Regions from separate parts of the Staphylococcus hyicus genome, predicted to be linked through region 3. Evidence: riboswitches for the same ligand, from Rfam matches in the RefSeq annotation. Region 3 holds a riboswitch; each other region holds the start of a gene.
What was found. A riboswitch is a leader RNA that binds a small molecule or an ion and turns the genes downstream of it on or off. The one in region 3 is predicted to bind thiamine pyrophosphate.
Positions count from the first base shown of each region.

Region 1: linked by a shared signal. The riboswitch ahead of tenA (thiaminase II) and the one ahead of SHYC_RS08695 (ECF transporter S component) in region 3 are both predicted to bind thiamine pyrophosphate.
Region 2: linked by a shared signal. The riboswitch ahead of thiO (glycine oxidase ThiO) and the one ahead of SHYC_RS08695 (ECF transporter S component) in region 3 are both predicted to bind thiamine pyrophosphate.

Region 1 covers NZ_CP008747.1:818,596-823,578, forward strand. Annotated here, with positions in the region: gene SHYC_RS03715 (single-stranded DNA-binding protein) at 1-282, shown strand, start outside; gene SHYC_RS03720 (LysM peptidoglycan-binding domain-containing protein) at 913-1,653, shown strand; TPP riboswitch at 1,740-1,839, shown strand; gene tenA (thiaminase II) at 1,903-2,592, shown strand; gene thiD (bifunctional hydroxymethylpyrimidine kinase/phosphomethylpyrimidine kinase) at 2,585-3,391, shown strand; gene thiM (hydroxyethylthiazole kinase) at 3,393-4,190, shown strand; gene thiE (thiamine phosphate synthase) at 4,187-4,825, shown strand; gene yidC (membrane protein insertase YidC) at 4,914-4,983, shown strand, end outside.
Region 2 covers NZ_CP008747.1:2,422,691-2,427,673, reverse strand. Annotated here, with positions in the region: gene SHYC_RS11535 (NADPH-dependent oxidoreductase) at 1-756, shown strand; gene SHYC_RS11530 (L-cystine transporter) at 939-2,330, opposite strand; gene thiO (glycine oxidase ThiO) at 2,404-3,510, opposite strand; TPP riboswitch at 3,594-3,697, opposite strand; gene SHYC_RS11520 (DNA-binding protein) at 3,722-4,324, opposite strand; gene SHYC_RS11515 (hypothetical protein) at 4,437-4,983, opposite strand, start outside.
Region 3 covers NZ_CP008747.1:1,833,774-1,838,756, reverse strand. Annotated here, with positions in the region: gene SHYC_RS08700 (ABC transporter ATP-binding protein) at 1-864, opposite strand, end outside; gene SHYC_RS08695 (ECF transporter S component) at 877-1,461, opposite strand; TPP riboswitch at 1,577-1,677, opposite strand; gene graF (glycopeptide resistance-associated protein GraF) at 1,934-2,065, opposite strand; gene auxA (lipoteichoic acid stability factor AuxA) at 2,389-3,729, shown strand; gene SHYC_RS08685 (class I SAM-dependent rRNA methyltransferase) at 3,916-4,983, shown strand, end outside.

The DNA.
Region 1 (4,983 bases), 1.0 Mb from region 3:
AATTATTATGATACGAATGACACCCCATTTATCACTCTGACGATTAAAATTGAACGTGATTACAAAAGTAAAAAAGATAAGCCTATTTTTGATTATCTGAATTGTAAAGCTTATGGTACGATTGCTCAAGCGATACATGAAACATGCCATAAAGAAGACCTCATCGCAGTTATAGGACAAATTCAATCACGTAGATATGACTATGAAGGTGAACGGCGGTACACTACAGAATTGGTCATTGCTCAAATAAAACACCTTTCTTCTACCCAATGTTTAAAATAATCTCCTAATCAAAAGTTTAACCATTCCAATGAAAATGTTTTATATTTATTGTGAAATCCATGAACACTCATCAAACATTTTATCTAACACATCTATCTATATCCCTACTTAATGATAAAATATTCAAAAAGGAAGCTTACTCAATCTAAAATGGATAATTAACACTAAAATTAGACAGGTTAAGTTTTTAATAGTTACGTAAAACAAAGTAATGGTGATTCTACACGTACATTATTAACATGTAACCCATTTAAAAAAGCAGTATATTTTTATTACTCATTAGTTAAATAAGGATAATACTCTCCTTTTCAGGTATTCAAAAGCCTTCGAATTTGTGTGTATCACAAATTTTGAAGGCTTATAAAATTGATGAACGTGTGAAAAAATTTAGAACTTTACACTAAAATTGACGGGTTGCTATTTAAGGGTTTTAAGCGATTTATTTAATGAGAATTTTATCTTTTGTAATATTTTAAGAGTTGACACGTCACATGATTAGCGCTTTTTGTAATCTTTTTGTAACATAAATGGTGTTTAATTTAACATTACTGTTATATGATTGAAAAAGACTGGTGCTATATTATTTGTGAACATAACAATTTTTTATACCAATTACTGGAGGATTACTAAATGAAAAAATTACTTTTAGCAACATCAACAGTAGGTTTATTAGCAGCGGCACAATTTGCTACTAATGCTGAAGCAGCAAATCAAGAACACGTTCAATTACAAGAGGGTGTGCATCTTATTCAATGGGGTGACACTTTAAATAAAATTGCTAAAAAATATGATGTAACAGTGGAACAATTAAAAAAATGGAATAACTTAGAGTCTGATCTTATTTTTGCAGGTGAAAAATTATACGTAACTGAAGCAGTGGCAGCCGCACATGGTTATCATGCAACTCAAGAGTTCGTTTTACCAACGGGTTACAACACAACTACATATCACACGACTTCATACAATGAAGCAGCATATTACACAGCACCTACGCAATATACGTCATCACAATCTTATGAAACGTATGATGCACCTATAGCGCAATACACATCTTCATATTCAAATGTTCACACACAAACAACGTCAAGTTATCAAGCACCGAGAACGACTGCTGGTTCAGGGTCTGTATATCAACAATTCATTAATGCTGGCGGTACTGCAGCGATGTGGAATTCTATTGTAATGCCTGAATCTGGTGGTAATCCAAATATTGTAAGTCCAGCTGGATATAGAGGTTTAGGACAAACGAAAGAAGCTTGGGGTACAGGTAGCGTTACTACGCAAACTCAAGGTATGATTAATTACGCAAATTCACGTTACGGTTCTGTAGACCGTGCAATTCAATTCCGATTAGCTAACGGATGGTGGTAAAATATAAACGCATCGACTTTCAATCAGTCGGTGCTTTTTTTATTGCTATTTAAGGCGTGTTTTGTTACGTTTGAAACAAATAATACAAAGACTACTAGGGGAGCCGTATGGCTGAGATGAATTGTATTCAGACCCTTTGAACCTGATATAGTTAACACTAACGTAGGGAAGTAGCGTAGACATTAAATCCTTTTATGATGACTAGGCTACTATTTTAGTAGTCTTTTTTTATTGGAAAGGGGTAAAGATATGTTATTTGCTGAAGAACTTAAGCAAGAAGCACAACCCATTATTGATGCAATTTATACTGATGATTTTATTCAAGGATTGTTAAACGGGACGCTTACAAAAGCGGCCATTAAACATTATTTGAAAGCGGATGCACGCTATTTATTTGAATTTGCCAAAATTTATGCATTATTAATACCAAAGGTGAGTACGGCCAATGAAATTCAGTTCCTAACTGACCAGATTTTATTTGCATCTTCTGGAGAAGTAGAAGCACATCATATTCTCGCAGATTACGTGCATTTATCATATAATGAAATTATTCAAGATGGTGAATGGTACCCTACTGCAGATCACTATATCAAGCACATGTATTTTAATGCGTACCATTTTGATGATATAGCATATACAATTGCGGCGATGGCGCCTTGTCCATATGTTTATCAACAAATTGGGCTGCGTGCCTTACGTGAACACGATTTTTCAGCTAATCATCCGTTTCACGCATGGTTTGCTTTTTATGCAGAAGGTATGGATGATTTAATGCTACATATTGATCATTGGCTAAACCAATGTGCAAAACAAGCCACAGCCGCTGAACGTCAACAATTAAAACGTAATTTTTTAGAAAGCACTGTTCATGAACGTCACTTCTTTAAGATGGCATATACGCAAGAAAAATGGGACTTCAAGGGGGAATACGATGCATAAGCTAAACATTGCATTGACGATTGCTGGTACAGATCCATCAGGGGGGGCTGGTGTCATGGCGGATTTAAAATCATTTCATGCTTGTGGTGTCTATGGTATGGCTGCCATTACGAGTATCGTGGCACAAAATTCTTTAGGTGTACAGCATATTCATAATTTAGAAACGTCATGGCTTGAAGAGCAACTCGACAGTGTTTTTATGGATGACCCTCCACATGCTATAAAAACAGGAATGATTCCTACTTCTGAGATGATGATGTTAATTTCAACTTACATTAAAAAAACTACCATGCCATATGTCATAGATCCGGTAATGGTGGCGAAAAGTGGAGATGCTTTAATGTCTGAACAGGTACGCAGAGAATTAAAAGCAACACTTCTTCCGTTAGCTGATATTGCTACGCCAAATATTCCTGAAGCAGAAGAAATTACGCAAATGACTCTAAACTCAGAATCATCTATTCTTAAAGCAGGACAATTTTTTATAGATGAGATTGGAACGCGAGGTGTCGTATTAAAAGGAGGACATTTAAGTGGTGATGCTACAGATTACCTTATTACGAGGGAAGGTGTCACGACTTTCACACACGAACGTTATCCAACACTTCATACACATGGAACAGGTTGTACATTTTCTGCGGTGATTACTGCAGAATTAGCAAAAGGCAAATCTGTCGTTGATGCGGTATCTAAGGCAAAGGCTTTCATTTCTAAAGCGATTCAACATACTCCTGAAATTGGAAAAGGAAGAGGGCCGGTAAATCATTTTGCTTATCAACAAGAGAAAGGTTGGGATTGAAATGAGTTATTTATCTAAAGTTAAATATACACAACCACTCGTTGTATGTTATACAAATGATGTTGTAAAAAACTTTACAGCGAACGGATTGCTTTCAATTGGAGCAAGTCCAGCGATGAGTGAAGCGCCAGAAGAAGCAAAAGACTTTTTTAAAGTGACAAATGGATTATTAATTAATATTGGAACTTTGACACGTCAAACAGGACAAGATATGTTAGAAATTGCAAAACAAGCAAACGATTTAGGTGTACCTATTGTATTTGACCCTGTAGCGGTAGGTGCTTCTCGTTTTCGGAAGGACTTTTGTAAACAATTTCTAGCACAAGTCGATGTAGATGTTATTAAAGGGAATGCTTCTGAAATATTAACCTTAGTAGATGATCAAACCACTATGAAAGGTACAGATAGTGATTCTGGCATGGACCATATCAAAATCGCATGTGAGGCATACAAAAAATACAATACAGCAATCATTGTAACTGGAGAAAAAGATGTTATTGTTCAAAATCATCAAGTGATAGAGCTATCAAATGGTTCGCCTTTATTGACTAAGATTACAGGTTCGGGTTGCTTATTAGGCGCTGTTGTTGCTTCTTTCTTATTAAGTCAAAAAAAACCGGGTATAGAGGTATTAATTGAAGCTGTTTCGATTTTTAATATTGCGGCAGAACATGCAGAATTGAGTCAAGGAGCAGATTTACCAGGGACATTTTTAGTATCTTTTGTGAATGCTTTAAATCAAGTAGATGAGGCAACTTATCACCAAGAAATCAAAAAGAGAGAAGTGAAAGTAACATGAATTTTAAAAGGGAACAATTGCGTGTTTATTTTATAGCTGGTACTCAAGATGTTAAAAAGGGTACCTTGTACGATATATTGAAAGCGGCACTTGAAGCTGGAATTACGATGTTCCAATTTCGTGAAAAAGGCCCCTCTTCTTTAAAAGGAGAAGCTAAAGAACGTGAAGCGATTGCTTTAATGGAGCTTTGTAATGCCTATCATGTGCCATTTATTGTGAACGATGATGTGGATTTAGCATTGAAGATTGGGGCTGATGGTATTCATGTGGGACAAAATGATGCGAAAATAGATTCATTTATTCATAAAACTGACAATAAAATTATCGGTTTAAGTATAAGTGATTTTCAAGAATATGATGAATCGGATTTAACACATGTTGATTATATTGGGGTTGGACCAGTGTATCAAACTTCTTCAAAAAGAGATGCGAAACAACCGGGTGGCGTGGAAATGATTCGTCGCATGCGTACATATGATGAATCGATTCCAATCGTGGCAATTGGTGGGATTACAGAAGAAAATGTCGCATCACTGAAAAAGAACGGCGCTGATGGTATCGCTACAATTTCATCCATTACACATAGTTCAAATATTGAAAAAACTGTGTCGCGATATTTACAGTATTTTAACTAAATCAGTAATTATTTTTGTTTATGTTTCCACACAATTGAGATGTGTGATAAAATATCATTTATGTGAATATATCTTTAGAGGTGGAAAAATGAAGAACAAAGCGCTATTGGCGACACTATTAGGGGTCGTTCTGTTATTAGCTGGATGTGATTATAGTA
Region 2 (4,983 bases), 590 kb from region 3:
ATGTCAGAACATGTTTATGCGTTAGCAAAGCAACATCATTCGGTTCGAAAATTTAAACCAAAAACGATTGACCGTGAAGTGATTCGTAAGCTTATTGAAGCGGGACAAATGGCGTCTACATCGAGCTATCTTCAAACGACTTCTGTGATTGGTGTGGAAGATTTAGACAAGAAAGAATCTTTAAAAGAAGTGTCCGGACAGCCCTATGTAGTTGAAAATGGGTACTTACTCGTTTTTGTCATTGATTACTATCGACATCACTTAATTAGTCAAAAACGTGATGCACAATTAGAAGGTAGTTTTGAATCAGCAGAAGGTTTGCTTGTAGGAACGGTAGATGCCTCATTGATGGCACAAAACATTGCCTTAACCGCAGAGGATATGGGCTATGGCATCGTGTTTTTAGGTTCATTACGTAATGATGTGACGCGTGTGCGTGAAATTTTAGGATTGCCAGAGTATACGTTCCCGCTATTTGGAATGGCCATTGGTGAGCCCGCAGATGATGAAAATGGCGCACCGAAACCGCGATTACCATTTGAACATGTCTTTCATGTTGATGGCTACGAAACAGATCGGGAGCAATTAGAAGCACAACTCGAAGCCTATGATGAGACGGTGTCTGACTATTATAAAGCACGAACAAATGGAGAACGCACAGAAACATGGTCAGAACAAATTTCGCAATTTATGAGTAGTAAACAACGTTTAGAAATGTTGAACTGGTTACAAATGTCAGGATTTAATAAGAAATAAAAAATGAAAGGGGACATATTAGCCCCTTTCATCACAGGGAGACACAGCATCTCTGTTAATTAAAAATAAGCCAACAAAATTCAATAATACATGAATTTTGTTGGTTATTATCTATCTATATTAATAAATTTAATTTTAGTGATGGACCATGTAATGAATTGTGATTGATCTATCAAACCTTTTTAATGTTGTGATGCGAGTTCGTCATAGTGATTAGAATTGAACGTCTCTTCATCTAATTGTTTCGTTAATTTTGCAGTTCCTGTACCTGCGAGTATAGCGTCATTCACGTTAAGTGCTGTACGCCCCATGTCGATAAGCGGTTCTACTGAAATTAAGACACCCGCGAGACCGACAGGCAAGTTTAGTGCAGATAATACGAGTATCGATGCGAATGTTGCACCGCCACCTACGCCCGCTACACCGAATGAACTTAACACGACCACAACGATTAACGTTAAAATAAATTGCCAGTTCAGTTCAACGCCTGCTACGGGTGCAACCATGACAGCTAACATAGCTGGATAAATACCCGCGCAACCATTTTGACCGATAGAGAGGCCAAATGAACCTGAGAAATTTGCAATGGCAGATGGCACACCTAATCGTTCTGTTTGTGTTTGAATGTTTAATGGCAAAGCCCCTGCACTAGAACGAGACGTAAACGCAAATAAAATAACTTCTGCTGTTTTCTTCATAAATTGAAGAGGATTTACGCCTAATAGCGCTAAAATAATCATATGAATGAGATACATCGTGAGCAATGCGGCATAAGAGGCAATTACAAACTTACCTAAAGTCCAAATAGCTGCAAAATCACTTGTGGCAATGGTTGTCATCATAATCGCTAAAATACCATAAGGTGTTAGACGTAATACGAATGTTACAACAGCCATGACAAGCGCATACACAGCATCGATGCCACGTTTTAAAATGTGGCCTTTGTCAGGTTCTTTACGCAACACACGTAAAAATGCAAACCCAATAAACGCTGCGAAAATTACGACAGCAATCGTCGACGTTGCACGTGCACCTGTAAAATCTAAAAATGGATTTGAAGGTAATAGCTCTAATATTTGTGCCGGTAGTGTCGTTGCTGTCATTTCTTTTGCTTGGTTCGTAATTTCAGAACTGCGTGCATTTTCGGCTTGACCTAAATCAATCGAAGAGGCATCTAAGCCGAATAACAACGCATAAACAATCCCCACAATTGCTGAAATGGCTACAGTACCGATTAAAAATAGTAAAATGATACTACCCATTTTGGCGAATTTTTCTCCAATATCAATTTTCGTAAATGCGACAACAATAGATACAAAAACCAATGGGATGACAATCATTTTAAGTAATGAAATATATCCTTGACCGACGATATTAATCCATGATGTCGTTTCAGTCGTGATTTTGCTTCCTGCACCATAGGAAATATGGAGGATTAAGCCGAGAAGGATTCCTAAGCCGAGTGCGATGAACACACGCTTAGGAAATTTTATATGTTTTTTAGCCATCCACCATAATCCAACAAGTGCAATGATGAAGATGACTAAGTTTAGAATAATTAAAAATGTAGTCATGGCAACACGCTTCCTTTAATTCCGATTTATATAATAAGAATAATCGGTAAAGGGTGTAAAAGCAAGTACATTTTTAATTTTGTTGCACATTTGGTGTAAAAGGTTGCAAAGTTTGGACGGCGTGTGTGTCACCTTGAATCGCTCCCGCTAGTAATGTGCCAACGATGGGAGAAAGCAGGATGCCATTACGATAATGACCTGTTGCCACAAAAAGATTAGGACTAAGTGAACCCATTATTGGTATCTCATGATGCGTAATCGGTCTGATCCCCGTCCATGTTTTAATGGTACGATGATGACGTAGTTGTGGAAGCATTTCCTGACTTTTGTCATCTAGCCATTTTAAATTGTTTTCATTATTAACCGTGGACCAATTGTCCCATTCTGACGTGGCACCGATTAAATACCGATTGTGTCTTTTAGGGACGATATAGCAACCATTTGTATTAAAAAGGGTCGTCTTTAAAATAGGGGATTGGGTTTCGACTAACTTCACATCGCCTTTCACAGGACGGGTAGGTAGTGAAATATGTATATCTGATAACAGTTGGCCACTCCAGGCACCTGCCGCAATAACCAGTAAATCTGTCATCATAGCGCCTTGAGAGGTATGAACGGTATAGCCACCTCGATGTTTTTCAATGTGTGTGACTTCAGTATGTGAATACAATTGCGTGTTTTTTTGAGATATTACCGCTTTTGTGAGCGCTTGAGTATAAAGGTTGGCATGGATTTGACCATCATCTTGAATTTTAAATGCGGCCGTCGTATTGGGGTTTAAGTGCGGAAACATTTGACGTAAGTCTTGAGTGTGAAACCATTGAATGTCATGGTCATCTTGTTTTAAAAATGAAAATTGTTTTTTGATATTTTCGATATGAGTGACTTCTGTCGCGATTTTAATGAGGCCGTGACATTGGAATTCAATATCTATCCCTGTGTCGTGGTGGAGTTGTTGCGCAACATGTGGCATCAATGTGCGACTTTTCATTGCTAAGCGATAGAGTGGGGTATCTTCGAAGAACTCATTTTGAGCCCCTAGCATCCCTCCAGCTGCATAAGATGCATTCATGCGTGGTGTAGAACGATCGATAATAGAAATGGCATAGGATGCGTTTGATAAATGGCGAGCGATAGAAAGTCCTATCACGCCGCCACCGATAATGATTATTTTTTGCATAAAAAAACCTCCTGCGATCTTGTGCAAGAGGTGTCACCTGTATTGAAACAATCTGAAAAAAGACTTTTTCCAGATACATAAATTGTGTTCACATACGGCTTCCCTTCGTTGGTACTAACCACTTCAGGTTCAAAGAGTTAAGATGACGTCTTTCTCAGCTCATTTAAGAGCACCCCTAGCACTTGTATTGCGTATTTATTTTATTTGAATTTTAGACGCCGAATAAGCGTGCCCAAAATCCTTTTTGTTCTTGGTTATTTTTAAGTGTTGTCACAAGTTCTTGTTGTTCTTTTGTGTGTGTTTCGATACTTTCCTGTGTTTTAGATAATTGATCTGCTTGCTGTTTTTGACTTTCAGTGATGGCATTTAAAGATTTTGCGTTTGTTTCAAGTTGATTGTTCAACTGTGTATGTAATGATTTCAACTCTTCTTGTTGTTGGTGAACTTGAGAAATCATTTGACCTAATAATTGACGCTCTTCACGCATTTTGTCGATTTCTGCTTTTAATTCTTGCATCATTTGAGGAAATTGTTGATCCGATGGTAAGTTTTGATTGTTCTCTTTAACAATAACTTGTAAAAAGTCTTTTTCTTTTTCTAATTCTTCAAATGCCAGCTCGTAGCTGTTCGTTCGTCCAACACGTTCTGCAATCTCTTGGAATAATTCGATATCTTCTTCTTGGAAATCCGTCGCTTCACGTCCACGGTATTCCGTTTTTTTCAACTGGTAGCCACGTTCTTCTAGGTGCTGTACAATTTTGCGCACTTGCTTTTCACTAAGCTCTGATTTTTGTGCAAACTCTTTTGTTAGCATGTTCATAAATCCTTTCTGTCAGTCGTATTAGACTTACGGTAGCCTGAGTTCAGTGACCCGTCAGTCTTACCTCTACCTTATTGTAACGGCTTTATGACTCGATTTCAAGGGCTTAGGCATGCATATCTTTACTCAAATTCATTTTAATTAATAATGGATATATCACACGTCGTGGTATGCGATTGGCAAATACATATTTTAAAATATAGCATGATTTTACACTCGTTCCATAGATATCTTTCGTTAAAGGAATGTTTGCTTTGATATATAAATCAAGTGGCACTGGTTTTCCTTTACGGTCCAATGAAGGTTGAATATAAGGGATTTGCGTTTGTTTTTCAAATCCATGACTTGTAAGAAATTGACGGCGGAATGCGATATCTTCCGTCGTTTTTGCATCGGCTTCAGGATTTTCAAGTGTAGATTCAAACATAAAGAAGTTTACGTCACGACCATGCAGTTGATTGGATAAGCGATTAATCCCTTTTTCGACTTCTTCTAATGTTTCGGCCAAATAAGTTTCACGATGTTCGCCAGGTTCTGCAATTAAATACACGATAAAACCTGTGTTGGTTGTTGCTTCATAATGTGCAGTCGCAAAACTCACTACACGCGCATCTTCAATACCAACTAGAAACACGTAATCATGATGTGTCTTT
Region 3 (4,983 bases):
TACTCCGTTTTTTCCAGTAATTACAATCCAATCACCTGACTGCACTTGAAAAGTGTCTACGGAATATAAGTGCTTTTTGCCTCGTTTGATGATGCCATTTCTGAAAGTAAGACGAAAATTAGAATGTGTATTGTGTTGGACAACCGGTGGAGCGACTTGCCATGCTCTAGGGTGCCACACGCCGTAATCTGTTAAGGTCTCTTCAAAATGGGTGAGGATGTCAGAAGGTGTGCCGTCCTGAATTATTTGTCCGTCATGATTCATTAAAATAACACGATCGACAACATCCCATATATGTTCTACTTTATGTTCAACAATTAATACCGTTTGGTCTTCCCATAACGTTTTTAACAATGTCCATAAATTTTCAGTTGCTTCAGTATCTAACATGGCTGTAGGCTCATCTAAAAACAACGTATCCGCTTTTTGTAAAAGGGTGCCCGCAACTGCTAGTTTCTGCTTCATTCCTCCACTTAATCGATGTATCGCATGCTTAGGATGAACATCTAATTGTACTTGCTCCAAAACTTTTGCAATTTTTTGATCCATTTCATTTTGCGGGACTTGAAGGTTCTCTAACACAAACGCAAGTTCTTCATTCACCTGTGGCATACAAAATTGAGAATCAGGATCCTGAAAAATAACTCCAGCATTTTTGGCAACCTTTAAGTCATCATATTTCATTGGTAAATCGATTAAGTTGGGTACGATGCCACTTAAGACATTCAACAACGTACTCTTACCAGATCCTGAGGGACCGAGTAAAAGTACTTTTTCTTTTTCTTTAATTTCGATGTTCAGCCCATCAAAAATTTTCTTAGGACCATTAGGGTATTTTAAACGTAAATTTGTAGCTTTTAACACGATGAATGCTCCTTATAATGCATCATAATCTTCTTTAGAAGCAGGGCGGAATAGTTTGGTAACACCTGTTTTGTCTAATGCTTTCACAAGATAATAAGGAAATACCCCTGCTAAAACAGCACCACTGAGTAAACGGAATATAATAAGTAAAATTAAATTCCAAGCGGCAACTTCATTTAAATAGCCATAATACCAATCAACTGGAAAACTAATAATGGCTGCTGCCATCCCTGCTAAAACACTTACCATAAATGCACGTGATTGATATTTAAAAATCGCAAAAACAATTTCACATGCTAAACCTTGAAGTAGGGCATAAATAATCGTAGGAATATCAAAACGGCCCATAATAATTGTTTCTCCTGCACCTGCTGCAAATTCAGCGATTAAAGCAATCCCCATTTTCGGAACGATAAGGTAGGCCACAACAGAAGCTGCAAACCACATGCCATACATCAATTGATCAAGATGTAAGCCGAGAGGTTGAACGGTATAGTATGCCACCCACCAAAGATTATAAATAACAGCAAAAATGACAGAGATTAACACTGTAACTAATATGTCAGATAATGTTAAACCTTTTCGTTTTGAACGCATAAACATCCTCCTATATATACAAAAACACAGCACCTAAACAAGGTACTGTGCGTGAGCGTGTAAATAAAACACCAAATGAAAGGTCACAAACAACAGACGTATTGTGAATCATTTAGAGTCTATCTTCACACTTCCCTACGCTAGTATCATCTAGTTCAGGTTCAAAGGGTTTGAGGTGATGACCTCATCTCAGTTTGCACACCCCTAGTGTGTGTTTATTGAATTGATTAACGTCACTATACACCCGACGTCACTAAATGTCAATGCGTGGAAACAAATGGTGGATTAAACGTTGACGAAAAGTGCTGGTTATAAGGTTTGAATGGTAATTGAATGTATTTTGAGACACGCTAATTTAATCAATGATATGCGAAAAAGTGTAAGAATGCATAATAAACTACAGGTAATAAAAAAGGAGCCAGAACATATACTGTCTGACCCCATAAATCGATTCAGCTAATGAATGGATGCGTTATTCAAAAGAGCTTTGAATATCATCTTTCGTTTTTTCAGCACCATCTTTAGCATCATCTTTTTTATCTTTTAATTCTTGCTCTTTATCTTTAGCATTTTCTGCTGCTTTTTTGATTTCTTCTTTAGACATATAACATCTCTCCTTTTATGTTATCTACTTCTAAGAATTCCCACATATTTATTTATTAAACATTTAAAGAAGGGTAACAAACAAATGTAACTTTTGGTATAATAAATAAATGCGTTAATCTTATGAATAAAGTATGTTTTAATCGTGTTTAAAAAGATAATATAAATAAATATAGTGAAAGCAGTATGATTAACATTTTTTTATAAAAACTGAAAAATGCGTGTATTTACAACGTTTTACGTCTCTCCATCTTAAGAATGAGATTTGTTTTTTATAAAGACATGTACTGCGTCTTCGTATATAATAATTGTGAGGTGAAGCGGATGTCTTTGTTTAATAAATACACCGAAGTGATCTACAGTTACATCATCGGTGCAGTTTCTATTTTATTAAGTGTTATTATTTTCCTTAATATTCCACTTATTCACCAATTCAGTGCACATAAAAAGCCAGCGATTCACATTGAGAACTTGTGGGACTTTATTATGGCTTTTTTTAATGAAATTATTCGCGTTATGAGTAATTATATTGGTGAAATACCTTTAGTGAGTGGCATTATCATCTTATTATTTGGTCTTTTTATGATTTTTATCGGGAGAACGCTAACAAACACAACACGTTTTGATTATGATATTTCAATACTGTTTTTATTAATTGGTATTATTTATTTTGTCTTAACGTTAATATTCATGTCACAAGTTTACGGTATTGTAGCTTTTGTTTTTGTTTTTCCATTCTTAATACATATTGGATATATCACGTACAAAGATGAACTTAATCCGTTAAATCGTAAAAAGCATTATCTATGGATTATCATAAGTTATGGTCTTTGTTATATCATTGGGCAACTGGCACTTTATAGTCGAATAGAGGAACGACAAGTTGCGCCTATAGATGTATTAAGTATTAACACGTTTTTCGTAATATTATGGTTGCTTGGACAAATGGCGATTTGGAACTTTTTATTTTTACGTCGAGCATTACCTATGACGCAAGAAGAAATCACAGGAGAAGAAAATCCTTATTCTCGTAGTAAAAAATATAGTTTTGCGGGACAATCAAAATACCACTTCAAAGATATCCAAGATCGTACAAATGAACTTACGCGAGACTTTTCATATCGCACACGTCGCAGCATTGATATCGAAAAACTTAGACGTAAACGTGAAGCCTTTAAAGACAAATGGTTGAGTTGGGCAACGTTAGAAGAAGATGACATTCCATCGTTCTTACATCGACCTAAATGGTTGAGAAGAGAATACGTATCCATTGCATGCGGGGTTGTGTTATTTTTCTTCATTTTAGTAGAATTTAAAAACCGCAACGGATTATTTTTATCAGGTGATTGGCAACTATCACAGACACAATATGTCTATGAATGGGTAAGCTTATTCTTATTACTATTAATTGTGACGATATTTATATGGACATCCGTTACAAATATGATGAAAGGTAGTCATTATTACTTAAAATTGTTTATGATAAGCATTCTGTTCTTCAAGTTATTAACAGAATATATCGTAATTTTGATTCACGGATTGATGTTATCTATTTTTATTACACCAATTTTAGTTTTAATGTTAATACCAGCAATTGTGGCTTTTGTATTCCAATTACGCCAACCGTCACCTGAAAAAATTGAAAATCATGAAAATCACGTATAATGAGGGTGTTGAAACAGGATGAGACTGAAATGTCTCATCCTGTTTATTTGATTTAATTTGCTTTGATTATAGATTTTGATGTTTTCTTTTCTGATAATTTGAATTGAACCCCAATAAAAAGACTTTCAATGATTCCTTTGATTCATGTTAAACTAAAATAAATGCTATAAAAGAAAGGCTGACATTATGAAAATAGCAATTTTAAATAAAGGGAAAGAAGAAAAATATTTCAATCAGTATCCTTTAATAGTGGAAACAGATATTTTTAAAAGTGACCGTTTGAATGAAGGAGACCTTTTCCAATTAAAATCATCAAAAGGTGAATTTATCGCAACATGTTATGTGGGGCGCCAACATAAAGGATTAGGTTGGATTTTATCTTATGATAGTGAAACAGCGATTAACACGTTATTCTTCAAAACATTATTTCAACAAGCACATGATGTGCGTGCGTATTATTATCACATCGAAGGAACGAATGCCTTCAGACTGTTTAATGGCGAAGGTGATGGTGTAGGGGGACTTACAATCGATTATTATGATGGCCATCTTTTAGTTCAATGGTATTCTGAAGGCATTTATCAATTTAGAGCCGATATTTTAGAAGCAATACAAGCCATCTTTACATTTAAATCTGTTTATGAAAAAACACGTTTTAAAAATGATGAAATTAAAAGTGGTTGGGTGTTAGGCGAAAAACCACAATTTCCAATTATTATTGAAGAAAATTTTACTTTTTATAATGTGCACTTAGATGATGGCCCGATGACGGGAATATTTTTAGACCAAAAAGAAGTAAGAAAAAAATTACGAGATTATTATAGTCATGGCAAACGGGTCTTGAATTTATTTAGTTACACGGGTGCATTTTCTGTCATCGCCGCTACGAATGGGGCACAAACGACAAGTGTAGACCTAGCGAATCGTTCACGACAACTTACAGAAGAAAATTTCGGTATTAATGGCATTGACCCTAGTTCACAATCTATTTATGTCATGGACACGTTTGATTATTATAAATATGCGGAACGACATGGTTATACGTACGATACAATTGTCATTGATCCACCAAGCTTTGCTAGAAACAAAAAGAAGACCTTTTCTGTTACGAAAGATTATGGCTTATTAATTCAAAACGCCTTAAAGATACTCAATCCAGGCGGTACATTGATATTAAGCACCAATCATAGTATGTACACGCTCAACGCATTCAAAAATACGATTAAAACAACTTTAAATCAAGCGAATGTTTCC